Regions from separate parts of the Brevibacillus sp. FSL K6-0770 genome, predicted to be linked through region 2. Evidence: riboswitches for the same ligand, from Rfam matches in the RefSeq annotation. Region 2 holds a riboswitch; each other region holds the start of a gene.
The links. A riboswitch is a leader RNA that binds a small molecule or an ion and turns the genes downstream of it on or off. The one in region 2 is predicted to bind lysine.
Positions count from the first base shown of each region.

Region 1: linked by a shared signal. The riboswitch ahead of NST23_RS05665 (amino acid permease) and the one ahead of NST23_RS08445 (aspartate kinase) in region 2 are both predicted to bind lysine.
Region 3: linked by a shared signal. The riboswitch ahead of dapD (2,3,4,5-tetrahydropyridine-2,6-dicarboxylate N-acetyltransferase) and the one ahead of NST23_RS08445 (aspartate kinase) in region 2 are both predicted to bind lysine.

Region 1 is NZ_JBBOBQ010000001.1:1,106,111-1,110,947, reverse strand. Features, by position in the region: gene NST23_RS05680 (alpha/beta fold hydrolase) at 1-774, opposite strand, end outside; gene NST23_RS05685 (hypothetical protein) at 1-51, shown strand, start outside; gene NST23_RS05675 (CGNR zinc finger domain-containing protein) at 1,015-1,572, opposite strand; gene NST23_RS05670 (DinB family protein) at 1,730-2,224, shown strand; lysine riboswitch at 2,342-2,528, shown strand; gene NST23_RS05665 (amino acid permease) at 2,641-4,083, shown strand; gene NST23_RS05660 (TolC family protein) at 4,281-4,837, shown strand, end outside.
Region 2 is NZ_JBBOBQ010000001.1:1,717,555-1,722,391, reverse strand. Features, by position in the region: gene NST23_RS08450 (DUF2507 domain-containing protein) at 1-304, shown strand, start outside; gene NST23_RS08445 (aspartate kinase) at 409-1,650, opposite strand; lysine riboswitch at 1,882-2,068, opposite strand; gene uvrC (excinuclease ABC subunit UvrC) at 2,155-3,936, opposite strand; gene NST23_RS08435 (DUF2164 domain-containing protein) at 3,966-4,217, opposite strand; gene trxA (thioredoxin) at 4,477-4,794, opposite strand.
Region 3 is NZ_JBBOBQ010000001.1:3,815,876-3,820,712, forward strand. Features, by position in the region: gene NST23_RS17940 (N-acetyldiaminopimelate deacetylase) at 1-609, opposite strand, end outside; gene NST23_RS17945 (aspartate aminotransferase family protein) at 613-1,827, opposite strand; gene dapD (2,3,4,5-tetrahydropyridine-2,6-dicarboxylate N-acetyltransferase) at 1,842-2,552, opposite strand; lysine riboswitch at 2,656-2,845, opposite strand; gene NST23_RS17955 (flavodoxin) at 3,001-3,444, shown strand; gene NST23_RS17960 (GNAT family N-acetyltransferase) at 3,537-4,082, shown strand; gene NST23_RS17965 (EcsC family protein) at 4,079-4,837, opposite strand, start outside.

The DNA.
Region 1 (4,837 bases), 610 kb from region 2:
ATTACCGGAGTCGTTTCCGGCATTATCTCTCTTTCGGGGAATGACGTCTGACAGGAGCCAATCCTTGATCGCCGCTACTGTTTGCTGCCACTGCTCCTGCGGAGTGATGGCAGCAGGCTGGTCGCCTTCCTGCGCGCCATAGCTGCCGAACTGCGCGTGATTGCCGCCCTCGATTGTCATGAATACCGCATTCTCCGGCAAAAATGCCTTGCTGGCCGCAAACTTTTCCCGATTCACCACGCCATCCCGCGATCCGAGCAAGGACAAGACGGGTATTTCCGCTTTTTGCAAATCTCCCCGTTTGTCCGGATAAGCTCCCAAAAAGAAGACGCCATCGATCCGATCGAGGTGTTGGACCGCAAACCGGGCTGCCATGGCTCCGCCCAAAGAGTGCCCGCCGATCACAAACGATTGCTTGGGATATGCTTTCAACACTTGATTGGCTCGCTCGACATCGCTGATAGCCAAATTCAGCGGCATTCTCGCTACGAATACCCGATATCCGGAACCAGCCAAAGCTCGTGCCAGCGGTGCATAGCTCTCCGATTTGACCAAAGCGCCTGGATACAAGATCAGCCCTGGCTCCCGGGCTTCCCCGCCTTCAAAAGCAATCCAGTCCCCCGTATCGATAACGGTGATGCCTTCGCCGCCCTGCATCGCATCTTTGGCAGCCTGATCGTGCTGGTAAGGACGCAAATACCAGATCGCCGTACACGCTCCTACAAGCAAAAGCAAAACCAGTGCCCTGCGCCATATTTTCCGTTTGCGACTCATCCCGCCACCTCGCTTCCGGTCCCTTGTTACCTGCTTCTTATTATGCCTCCATTTTCCTTTCCATGTACGTCATTTGCATTTGCGGATTCGCGGGCTACACATACTGAAAGCATGACGCTTCCCATGCCGTAAAACGTTTGCTACAACGATGGCAGCGACAGCAGATCGTGGGCTTCTCCCTGCTCTTTTGCCCAGACATGAAAAAAGGCGCAGTCTGTTTCTCTGCCCCTTTTCCTTCGCTCATTTTTTCTCCTTTTGCCGCTCCCGAAAACGGCGTACCTTCATCAGATTGCCGCACATTTTATCGTCGCACCAGCGCCGCACCCGGTTCCGGCTTTCATCGTAGAACACCCAGCAGCAGTCCTCGTTGTCGCAAATCTTGATCCGCTCCAGATGGGACGGAAGCAACAGCGTGGCAAAAGACCCGGCGATCCGCGCCATGACCAGTGGCCATCCTTCAATCGCGCTATGCCATTCCTGCGCATAAGTTGCTTCCTCTTCACCAGGCACGACGCGAACGTAAAACGGAGCTTTTGCCAGCGTCTCGTTCAGCTGCTCCAACTCCTCTTGCAGCAATGCCTCCCCGCTGACCACCTTTTCCAAAAGCATTCGCATATACTCGCGAAATTGCACAAGAACAGCGACGGTTTCCTCGTCAAGCGGCAGCGGTGCCTGCAATTGGTGCTCTTGCAAAAACCATTCCTGCCATTCCCGCTTTGCCAGGCGATTTTCCTTGCGGCCTGTCCCGCGCCAGTCACGCCAATCGCTGTTTAAAAAATCGATGCATAGCCATTGCACACTTCTCTTCCCCCATCTATTTTCGCTTCTTGTAGGTAACACCAACATATGGTAAGATCATCTTGTAACCACCAAAATTCATTTTGAACGTTACAAACTTCTTCTTATTACCATTATAGCGCTTCACCAATCTGTTTGACAGACGAGGAGGAAACACATGAATCGGATGGAATTGCTTGTTCATGAATGGGAGTGCACGTATGACAAAGAAGATTGGTATCCACCGCTCAAGCACGCCCTGGATGGCGTGACCGTGGCCCAAGCCAGCTGGCGTCCCGAAGGAGAGGCAGCGAACACGATCTGGGAAAATCTCAGTCATCTGCTCTATTTCAAAGAGCGTTTGCTGCACCGTCTATCCGGTACGGATTTTCCTGGTACGGCTGAGACGAACGATGACACCTTCCAACCATCCGGAGCGCCAGACGACGAAGCAGCTTGGCAAGCGGCGGTGCAGCGCATGGAAGAAGTACATCGCGGCATTCATGAAAAGCTCCGCTCCCTTTCCGACGATGCATTCGATCAGCCGCTGCCCACCATCTCCATCGGGCAAAGCGTGATGAGCATCATTTTGCACGACGCTTTTCATACGGGACAAATCGTGCAAATCCGCAAGCTGCAAGGCTCTTGGCCTGCGCGCAGGTCATTTTTGTAGCCCTTGCTCCCACTCTAGCAATATTTTGCAGCATAACTTTTTTCATTGATTAATAACGATCAATCTTATATAGTTGATAAATAAATCAACTTCATACATGTTATCCTCATCTTTCACGGTGAGGGTAGAGGTCGCGGCTTTTATGTCATCCTGTACGAGATTCAGAAGAAATCTATGACTCCAGGAAAGGGAAAAGCCGCCGAAGCTCATATCGCATCTCTGTGCGCGTGGGCTGGGGCTGTACCCGAAAGGGACAGAACTGTCACGTTTGCTTGCCGGGCAAGCGTGGTGTGCTATCTTCAGTGAAGGCTTGGTGGGGATTGGATGATACCGCCCTATGCCGTTTTTGGCTATTGGCGGTTTTTTCGTTTCCGACCGACCTTCTCAAAATCTTCGAAAGGTCGTGCAAGCATCTTATGTCACAGAATCAACTGCAACGTGGTTTGAAAGCCCGCCACCTGACGATGATCGCCATCGGCGGCTCCATCGGTACGGGCTTGTTCCTGGCGAGTGGAGGCTCGATTCACGAAGCCGGACCAGGGGGCGCTTTGGTCGCCTACATCGCTATCAGTATCATGGTTTACTTTTTGATGACCAGTCTTGGGGAAATGGCCGCCTTCATGCCTGTATCCGGCTCCTTTTCCACCTACGCCACCAGATTCGTCGACCCGTCACTCGGCTTCGCGCTTGGCTGGAATTACTGGTACAACTGGGCAATTACGATTGCGGTCGAACTGTCAGCCGCAGCTCTCATTATGAAATACTGGTTCCCGGATACTCCCGCCATTTTGTGGAGTGCCTTGTTCCTCGTCCTTATGTTTGCTCTTAATCTGTTGTCTGTCAAAGGCTACGGCGAATCCGAATACTGGTTTGCCTTGATTAAAGTAGTCACCGTCGTCGTCTTTATCATCATTGGTATTTTGATGATCTTCGGCATTATGGGTGGCGAAGCAGTCGGTTTCCAAAACTTCACCAAAGGCGATGCACCGTTCAATGGCGGCTTCATGGCGCTTCTCGGCGTCTTCATGATTGCCGGGTTCTCGTTCCAGGGAACCGAGCTTGTAGGGGTGGCCGCTGGTGAGAGCGAAGACCCTGCGCGCAATATCCCGAAAGCGATCCGCCAGATTTTTTGGCGCATCTTGCTCTTCTACATTTTCGCAATCCTGATTATCGGGTTGCTCGTTCCTTACGACAATCCGAATCTGATCAGCGGTGATATTACCGATATTGCCATCAGCCCGTTCACGATCGTCTTTGAAAAAGCCGGCTTTGCCTTCGCCGCCTCTGTGATGAATGCGGTCATCCTCACCTCCGTGCTGTCTGCCGGCAACTCCGGCATGTACGCATCCACCCGCATGCTGTGGGTGCTGGCGAAGGAAGGAAAAGCGCCAAAATGGTTTGCCAAAGTCACTCGCAACGGCGTCCCGATCAATTCCTTGATCATGACGGCTGCCATCGGTGCGCTGGCGTTTCTGTCTTCCCTGTTTGGAGATGGCGAGGTGTACGTATGGCTTCTGAACGCATCCGGCATGTCCGGGTTTATCGCTTGGCTCGGCATTGCCATCAGCCATTACCGCTTCCGCAAAGCGTACCTGGCACAAGGCCGCGACCTGCGTGAGCTGCCATACCGGGCGAAGCTGTTCCCGTTTGGCCCGATTTTCGCCTTTATCATTTGCTGCGTCGTCATTGTCGGCCAAAACTACTCGGCGTTTATCGGCGGCGAGATTGACTGGAACGGCGTGTTCGTCTCCTATGTTGGCTTGCCGCTGTTTTTGATCGTCTGGCTTGTCTACAAGTATACGAAAAAGAGCAAGCTTGTTCCGCTCCATAAAGTAGATTTCAGCATGGACGAAAAATAAATAGCTTTGCCAAACAAGTCATTGCAGGCTCCCTCACGTCGAGGGAGCTTTTTCTTTGTTTCATTTTATTTTTCCGATCAACTTTCTTATGCTTACATATTGACGAATGTAGACTGGAAATATATACTGTTCATGAAAATTTGATAATGAGAATCGTTATCGACAAACTCTTTTCCTATTCCCAAGGAGGCCCCATAATGAAGTCCAGGTTATCGAAGCATCTCTACAGCACTACACTGGTTGCCGCGCTTCTTGCAGGCAATACTCATTTGGCTATGGCCGCTCCTGCAGTCGTTGCAGCCGCAGAACAAACCCAGACCGCTCCTCTGTCTCTTCACGGTGCGATCGAACAGGCATTGAAAACCAGCATCGATCTTGAGCTGCTGCAAATAGATTACGATGTTACGGAATATGAAACGCTCTATACGCTGCGAGAAAAAGCGGCCATCCAGCTCGAAAACGTCAATACGCTCGATGATGCCAAGAAAAAATACGAAGACGCTGCCAAAGCGAGAAAAGACCTGGCGCTTAGCGAAGTCACTTTGAAAACCTCAAAAAACAATTTGCAGTTGCAAGTGCAAAAAGCGTATTTTGAAGTCTCTTCTCTGGAAGAAAAGATCAAGCTGCAAAAGCAAAGCATCCAACGCCAATACTGGTCAGAGAACGACGAAGCGAAAGAAAAGCTGTCCGCTCTGGAAACCAGCTACAAGCAGGCATTGGCCAAACTCAACGATCTGCTGAACGAAAAAAAGGA
Region 2 (4,837 bases):
CTGGCTGGGAAAAGACCTCGGGCGAAAAATCCCCATCCAGTCTTCCACAGGTCCGATTATGCCTTTTATTCGCCTCGGATTGGGACAGCTTGATCTTTTGGAAGAGTCTGCCGAAACCATCGTCTACAAACTCACCCATACGATCCACAACTACCAAACACCGGAACGCCTCAGCCGCTCCCTGTCGCTCGAAGCAGGCATCATTGCTGGCAGCATTGAGCAATGGAAAGGAAAAGACACCTTTGCCCGGCTAGAGGTCGAGAGTAGTTCTACGATCATGATACGCGCCCATACTCCAAAGTGATCCTTCATGCCAACCATTGGCAGCGCAATAATTGTCAGGACTGGCGTGTCTTGTCAGGTCAAAAAGATGCCCCCTCTGCCTACAGGCGAGGGAGCATTCGCTGCCTAGATTCCGTGCACCACTGCTGTCTCTTCCACATCGAGTCCGTATGCCGAGTGCAGGCTGCGGACAGCAAGCTCAGTCTGCCCGGCAGGAATGACGCAAGAAACTTTGATGTCTGAAGTTGAAACCATTTTAATAGAAATTTCTTTTTCTGCCAAAACGCGGAACATCTCGGCAGCCACTCCCGGATTGTTGACCATGCCGGAGCCTACGATGGACACTTTGGTCAGGTTTTGCTCGTAATCGACTTTTTCGAAGCCAAGCTCTGCTTTGTGGTTTTCCAACGTGTCCAATGCCTTTTTCAAGTCATCCGCAGCAACCGTGAAGGAAATATTCGTCACTGCTGCGTCATAGGAGCTTTGAATAATGATGTCGACGTTCACCTGATTGTCCGCCAGCGTATTGAACAGGCGGGAAAGAGTCCCAACCTTCGCAGGCATACCGACAACCGTGACTTTTGCTACATCCTCGTCATGCGCGACTCCACTTACTACTCTTCCTGTTTCCATGTTGGCAACCTCCTCAACGTACGTACCTTCTTCGGCAGTAAAGCTGGAGCGGACGACCAGCCGTACTTTGTATTTCTTCGCGGCCTCCACCGAACGCGGGTGAAGAACTCCCGCTCCGAGATTCGCGAGTTCAAGCATCTCGTCGTACGAGATCATGTCCAGCTTGCTTGCCGCTGGCACCATCCGCGGATCGGCTGTGTACACACCGGACACATCCGTGAAAATCTCGCATTTGTCTGCATTCAAGCTGGCGGCCAGCGTAACTGCCGATGTATCCGAACCACCCCGGCCGAGCGTCGTAATTTCTCCTTCGTCGCTGAGACCTTGAAAACCTGCTACGATCACAACACGTCCGCGGCTTATTTCTGCCTGGATGCGCTCAGAATCAATTTGTTTGATTCGCGCCCGGCCATGAATCGCTTCCGTCGTGATTCCAGCCTGCCAGCCTGTCAAAGAAATCGCATCGTAGCCTTTCGTGTGCAAGGCCATTGCAAGCAAGGCGATAGATACTTGCTCCCCCGTGGTCAGCAACATATCCAGCTCTCGCTCGGACGGGTAGGCGCTGATCTGTTTGGCCATATCTACCAATACGTCTGTAGATTTGCCCATCGCAGATACGACGACCACCACATCGTGCCCTTCTTCTTTGTAACTGGCAATTCGATCTGCAACTCGTAAAATTCGCTCAATGGTCCCTACAGAGGTGCCTCCGTATTTCTGCACGATCAACCCCATGCGGCTTCTCTCCCTTTTCTCATATCCAATGATTGTAGAATGTATCTTTTGCTGCCGTTTTATGAATCTCTCTATTTTTACTGGAAAAAGTCTGTATAAAAAAGGCACCGACAAGGAATAAGTACCTGCCGCTGCCTACTGTTTCGACATACCGGTTCCTCCCTCCCAATTACACGCGGTCCATGGCAGCACATGACAAGGCAAATCCCTGTCACCGCTCACATCGACACACCGTGAGATAGCTCTCCATCTGGCGCCGGTCAAGAGCCAGATGACAGTCCTGCACTTGTTCAATGCAGACCCAGCATGGAGACAAACGGGTTTTTCTCCACACTTCGGCGAATCCCCCTTTCCCGTTCCCTTCACAGATACCCGATCTCAAGGTGGTACTCATGGTTTTCGCGCCTCTACCTCACTCCATAAATGGAAGTGAGGCTAACTATTCTGTTTGAAACGCATTATATCATGGGAATCCGAGCGGTTCAATCGCTTTTTGCAAAACCGTTACGATTCCAGCTTGCGCAAATGAGTGATGATCTCTCGGGCCAGCTTGTCGCCGATCCCAAGCTGCCGGAAATCCTCCACAGTCGCTTCGCGCATTTTTTTCAGCGAGCCAAAATGGGTAAACAACAGCTTGCGCCGCTTCTCGCCGATGCCCGGAATTTCATCCAGTTGGGAGGAGAGCATCGTTTTCGTCCGTGACTGTCTGTGGAACGTGATCGCAAAACGGTGAACCTCGTCCTGAATGCGTTGCAGCAAATAAAACTCATAGCTGTCCCGCTTCAGATTCACGGGTTCTGGCGGATCGCCGTACATCAGCTGCGCCGTTTTGTGCTTTTCATCCTTCGCCAAGCCGCAGACCGGAATATACAGCCCCAATTCGTTCTCCAGGACGTCCATGGCAGCGCTGATTTGGCCCTTGCCTCCGTCAATGACGATCAAGTCCGGCAACGGCTGGTTTTCCTTCAACAACCGCGAATAGCGTCTGCGGACAACTTCGCGCATGGAGCCGTAATCGTCGGGGCCTTCGACCGTCTTGATCTTGAACTTGCGGTACTCCTTTTTGTCCGGACGACCGTCTGTAAACACGATCATCGCAGACACCGGCTCTGTTCCTTGAATGTTGGAGTTGTCGAACGCCTCGATCCGATGGGGAACGCCAATCCCCAGCACGTGCCCCAAATTGTGCACAGCCTGAATCGTCCTCGCATCATCTTTGGACATCAGCGCGAACTTCTCCTGGAGGGCAATGCGCGCGTTTTCACAGGCCATCTCGACCAGCTCGCGCTTTTTGCTCCGCTTCGGTGTCAATACTTTGACCCCGAGCCATTCGCTAAGCAGCTCCGGCTCGCTTTCCTCCGGCAGCAAAATTTCTTTTGGCAGCGCGTTTTGCTTGTCGTAGTAAAACTGGGTGACGTACGACATGAAGTCTTCGCTTTCGCCGCCATAGTATGGAAAAGAGGTCGTCTGCCGCTCGATCATTTTGCCCTGGCGCATGTAAAAAATTTGAATGCACATCCAGCCCTTTTCTACCGCAAAGCCGATAATGTCGCGGTCTACCGTGTCGGTAAACGTGATCTTCTGCTTTTCCATCACCGCTTCAATGCTCTTGATCTGATCCCGCAGTTCCTTGGCCCGCTCGAACTCCATCGCTTCTGCCGCCTGTAGCATTTTCTCGGTCAGGCTCTGCTTCATCTGATCATGACCGCCGTCGAGGAATCGGCTAATCTCGTCAACCAGTCGCTGGTTTTCCTCTGCCGAAACCTCGTACACACAGGGAGCAAGACATTGGCCCAAATGGTAGTACAAGCAAACCTGTTTGGGCATGTTGCGGCATTTGCGCAAAGGATAGAGCCGGTCCAGCAGCTTCTTCACCTCGGAAGCATCACCAGCGTTTGGATACGGGCCAAAATATTTGGCTTTGTCCTTCAGCACCTTGCGAGTAATCTCCAGACGAGGCTGTTCTTCATTCGTGATTTTGATGTACGGATACGTCTTGTCATCGCGCAGCATGACGTTGTAGCGGGGGTCATGCTTTTTGATCAGGTTGCACTCCAACAGCAGCGCCTCAATCGCCGAGGCTACCACAATGTACTCAAAATCGACGATCTCGCTGACCAAAAGCTGCGTCTTCCCGTTATGGCTACCCGTAAAGTAGGAGCGTACGCGGTTTTTCAGCACTTTAGCCTTTCCGACGTAAATAATTTCCCCGCTTGCATTTTTCATCAGGTAGCAGCCGGGTTTTTCTGGCAGCACAGCCAGCTTATCTTTCAACGAACGGTTCATGGCTGCTCCCTCCCTCGTTCTTTCATCTGCTATCGCTTTTTCATGACGGGCTGCTCCAGGACGTACAGCTCGTCTTCCAGTGCGCTCATCCGTTCCAGCAAAAGCTTGCGGCTATCCTGTACTCCTTGGTTGTAAAAAAACGGCCCCAGTTCTTTGGAAAAGAACTCGATCATCTCTTCCGTTTCCAGATTGCCCAGGTTTTCCGAGCGTTGTTCAGCGAAAAACCGCTGTATTTTCGACACGAGATAGTCGCTTTGCTCTTTCGTCAATTTGCTTGGCATCAAATGACTTCCTTCCCTTATCATTCCTGCAATAAGAATGTACGTTCTATGCTCATAGTATCACGATTCGGCGGATTAGAAAACGTAGCTCCGGCATAATCGCAGCCCAAGCAAAAAAACTGCCGCTTCTCATTGCAGCGACAGTTTAATCGTTCGTGAAAACGCTTTCTATTATAAGGAAGCAAAAAGACAGCATCCGTGCAGACATGAGAAAAGCGGCATTGGAGCGCCGCTTCTCATGCTGTCTGGTCGTTTATGCTTACAGGTGTTTGCCTACGGTTGCCATGAGGGCTTCTTTTGGTTGGAAGCCGATCACTTTGTCTACAGGCTGACCATCTTTGAAGACGATCAAGGTCGGGATGGACATAACGCCAAAACGGCCTGCGGAATCCGGGTTGTCGTCAACGTTTACTTTGACGATTTTGAGCTTGGAGCCCACTTCTCCGTCGATTTGCTCCAGGACAGGAGCGATCATTTTGCAAGGGCCGCACCAAGGAGCCCAGAAGTCAACCAGGACAGTACCGCCTTGCTCTACTTCCTGGGAAAAGTTTTGGTCAGTTGCATTTACGATTGCCATGGAAAGTTACCTCCTCGAAAAGTCAATTACTAAAAAAAGGGTT
Region 3 (4,837 bases), 2.1 Mb from region 2:
GCTCCCGGCAACTACCATGTCATTTGCTTTGTGCGGGAACGCCGCATGTCCGCCTTTTCCGACCAAATCGATGTACAATTCGGACGTGTTCGCAAACAAAATGCCCGGCTTTGTAGCAATATGCCCCACAGGGTACTCGGGAGCGATATGCAGGGCAAAAATGCAGTCGGGCCGCCAGAGCGCAAACTCTTCGCTCTCCATCATCGGCAGGGCGCCGCCTGGCCCTTCTTCCGCCGGCTGAAACAGGAACAGCAGGTGATCTGCGATCGGCTGCTGCACAAAATGCGTCAGCAGCCCGAGAGCAATCGCCATGTGCATGTCGTGTCCGCACGCATGCATATACCCTTCATGCAACGAGCGAAACGGATAGGACGTCTCCTCTGCAATCGGCAAGCCGTCCATGTCAGTCCGCCAGGCAATCGTCCGCTTCGGATTGGTTCCGGCAACCTTGACCAAAATCCCGGTGCGCCATGTCTTGATCTCCAGCCGATCTTGCGGAAGCTTCTCCAGGTAATCGAGCAAATACTTTTGCGTTTTTACCTCTTGAAAGCCCGGCTCGGGAATTTGGTGCAGATCGCGGCGAATTTGGGTAAACAAAGATGTCGTCATCGCTTACACCTCCCCTTTTGCCCCTTGAAGCTCAGCCAGTTCCGCTGCAAAGCTTTCCAGGAAACGGTCTACGTCTTCCTTGGTCAAAGTGAGCGGCGGCAGCAAGCGAACAATCGTTTTTTGCGTCACATCCACGAGAACTCCCCGATCCAGCATGGCTTGCTGCAAGCGGCTGACCTCTTCGGGAGCAGCACTGAGCGGGATTCCCACCATCATGCCTTTGCCGCGCAGCGCCTGAAGCTGTTCCGGGAGGCGCTCACGCAGTGCTTCCAGTCCAGCCCACAGGTAGGCAATCACTTCGTCTACGCTCGCTGCAAATGCGGGATCGAGCAGTTCGTCCAGCACGACATTGCCCAAAGCAGCCGAAAGCGGAGACGGCGCAAAAGTCGTGCCGTGATCTCCCGGCTTGAACTGGTTCATCAGCTTCGTCCCGGCAATGACGCCACCGAGCGGAAGTCCGCCGCCTACTCCTTTGGCAAACAGGATCAAATCTGGCGTCACGCCTGCGTGCTCGTAGGCAAACAGTTTTCCCGTCCGTCCCATGCCTGTCTGGATTTCATCCATGGCAAACAGCATGCCTTCCTCTTGGCAAATGGTCGCCACCTCGCGCAAAAAGTCTACAGACAAAGGCACGACACCCCCGGAGCCAAGAACAGGCTCCATCAGGACGGCTGCTGGCTTTGCCTCGCGACAGATGGCGCGCAATCCGGCTGTGTCCTCCGGATCAAGCTCGTACACGGGAAAATCCGGCTGCGGAAAATCTTGATAGACGTGCGCTTGCCTGGTCAGCCGAACGGCGCCCAGCGTCCTGCCGTGAAAACTGTTGCGCAAGACGACGATCCCTTCGCGTCCGGCTCCGTCGGTCTTCGTCCATTTGTGAATCATTTTGATCGCGGACTCGGTCGCCTCTGCGCCGGAATTGGTGAAGAACACTTTTCCCGGGATCGTCTGCTCGACCAGCCGCTTGGCCAACAGGATCGCCGGCTGGTTCAAAAATACGTTGGAAATGTGCAGGAAACGTTCTCCCTGATCGCGCAGCGCCTGAACAATCCGCGGGTGGGAGTGGCCCAGCACATTGACTGCCAGGCCCGTAAACAGGTCCAAATACTTGTTGCCCGCTGTATCGTACAGGTAGTTTCCTTCCCCTTTGGCGATCGCGATAGGCAAACGTTTATAAGAAGAGACGATGTATTGTTCGTCGAGCGTACGCCAGTCCATGTGAGCTCTCTCCCCTACAGCTGACGTAGCTCCTGCTTGATCTCCGTCTTGGAGCGAGTTTTGTCGTCGATTTGTTTGATGACACGAGCAGGTGTGCCCGCAACAACCACGTATGGCGGCACATCCTCAATCACGACCGCGCCTGCTGCTACGACCGCGCCTTTTCCTACGCGAACGCCTTCGAGGATAACCGCATTGGCACCGATCACGACATCGTCTTCGACAACAACCGGCTGTGCGGAAGGCGGCTCAATAACGCCTGCAATGACAGAACCAGCGCCGATGTGGCAATTTTTCCCGATTGTACCGCGTCCACCTACAACCACGTTCATGTCGATCATCGTGCCTTCGCCAATTACCGCGCCAATATTGATCGAAGCTCCCATCATGATCACCGCGTTGTTTCCGATGGTAACCTGGTCACGGATGATCGCGCCCGGCTCGATGCGAGCCTGGATGCCTTTTGTATCGAGCAATGGAATCGCGGAATTGCGGCGGTCGCTTTCTACCACGTAGTCCTCGATTTTGTCGGCGTTTGCAGCCAAAACAGGCTCGATCTCTTTCCACTCGCCAAAGACGACGCCAGTAGAGCCAGTGATGAACGTTTTTGCGCTGGCACCGAAGTCAATGCCCTCCAGATTGCCTTTCACGTATACTTTCACAGGTGTTTTCTTTTCGCTTTTTTGAATAAACGCGATAATTTCATTTGCATCCATCATGTTCACAGGTAAATCCTCCTTTTTGGTCAAAACCTTGCCTTGTTTAAATTGACTAAAAAAAGCAATGAGTGCATTCGCTATCTCATTGCTTTCCAAACTGCCCAAGCAAATCGTAAATAGCGCTCCACAAGAAGACAATCGTCTTTTGTGACAGGATGTTCATTGTTCATGAGCCACCCCAGCCGCTGCTGTTCGAGGGGAACAACAACCGCTTCGGCGCTTTAGCCTTTCCTCCTTTTCCCGCCCCCCGGCAGATGACGAAAAGATGTACTATTCTTCGGCGCACCTCTATTTAGACTTCCAATATTATAATTTCATTTAACTCTACCAAAATCATTCCCATGTGGCAACAGCTTTATAGAAAGAAAAAAAATCATTGACAACGAGAATCATTTTCATTATCTTATTTTTGTGAGAATGATTTTCATTATCTTATTTGGAGGGTTTCAACCTTATGAGCCGCATTTTGATGGTTTACGCAAGCATGACTGGAAACACACAAGAGATTGCTGAAGCGATTGCTGAGGGTATTCGATCCACAGGAAAAGAGCTGGAGATAAAAGAAGTGATGGACGCAACAGCCAAGGAACTTGAGGACTACGATGGCATCCTGCTCGGCGCTTACACTTGGGGCGACGGCGATCTTCCGGACGAGTGCCTGGACTTCTACGAAGAGATGGACGACATCGATCTGACTGGCAAAAAAGTAGTCGCATTCGGTTCCTGCGATTCCGCTTACGAGCACGTTGGCGCTGCCGTAGATACTCTCTTGAAAAAAGCGAGCGAGCGCGGTGCGGAAACACCACTTGAAGGCTTGAAAATCGAGCTGTCCCCTACAGCGAAAGAAGTGGAAACCTGCAAGGCGTTTGGCGTTTCTTTCTCCGAATTGCTGGGCTAAGACCAGAAGGCCGCTGAAAAGAAAAAGCCTTTCCACTTAAATCAAGTCATGGTACAATGTCGATCCGACTTTTTCCAGGGAGGATTGATATCATGACGCTACATACAGAAACGGTCTATCTGCGACCTCTGGGCATGGACGACGCAGCCGAGCTTCTTGAGCTTCGGCTGCGTAATCATGCTTTTTTGCAACCTTTTGAACCGATTCGGTCGTCTTCCTTTTTGACGCTCACGGGCCAACAGGAACAAATCGCCCAGGCGGAAAAAGACTTTGCCGCTGGCACAGGCTACGCTTTTGGCGTCTTTCTGCGCGAAACGGACGACATGATCGGCCGTGTTGCCCTGTCAAACGTCGTACGCGGCGCCTGGCAAAACGCAACCATCGGTTACTTCATGGATCAAAGCTGCAACCAAAAAGGCTACACGACAGCCGCCGTCAGGCTCGCTCTCGCTTTCGCCTTTCAAGAAGCCGGTTTGCACCGCGTGCAAGCCGCTGTCATGCCTCGCAATACGGCCTCTATTCGCGTTTTGGAGAAAAACGGTTTTCGCAAGGAAGGGTTGTCCTTGCACTACTTGCAGATCAACGGCGTGTGGGAAGATCATCTGATTTTCGCGCTGACAGCCGAAGACCTGGCTTAATCACGCTGCGCTGTTTCTTGTGCCCGCAATCGCTCCAGGATTCGCCGCTTGCGGTAAAGCATTCTCCCCGCTTCGGCGACATCCTGTACGGTTGAACGATTCAAGTACGCTCCGAACAAAATACCCGCAATCGGTACCAGCTGAAACAGCTTTTTCCACCCGAAATTTTCGGTGTACGTCACGACGACCTCCCGCCAGCCTTGCAATTGCGCGATGACGTCTTTCTGCGCAGCTGGCTCGTCAAACCGGGAAAGCTCAGCCAAAATCGCTTTTTTCCCGACAATATCCGAGGAAGCAAATTGAAGACACTTGACCACGAACAGGCGCTCTCGCTTTTCTTCTGGCCGATATCCGTAGCAGAGGGCCATTTCTTGCAACACTTTCAACGAAGTGCCCAAAAGCAACGGAATGTCGATAGCCAATGTAAAAATTCCGCCGATCCCCGTCGTCGCACCTTGCACCGTGGCAAAAGTCGCCCGCGACTCTTTCAGATTAAGAGCCACTTCATCCATGAGCACAAGCGGCGCTCCTGCGACCTCTTCTGCTCGCGGCTGCCTCGAACCGGATTGCTCCTGCTCAAGCCGCTGAGCGAACTTGCTGTAAATCGCCGCATCCGAAACGAGATACGTCCCTCCCGTTTCAAGAAATGCCGCCATCTCGTCTACTGCCGTTCCCAGCTTATCCCTGACGAAATTCGGCGTTATTTTATCCAGCCAGACGAAAGGAAGCCTGCCCAGCTTTTCCCAAAACCACAA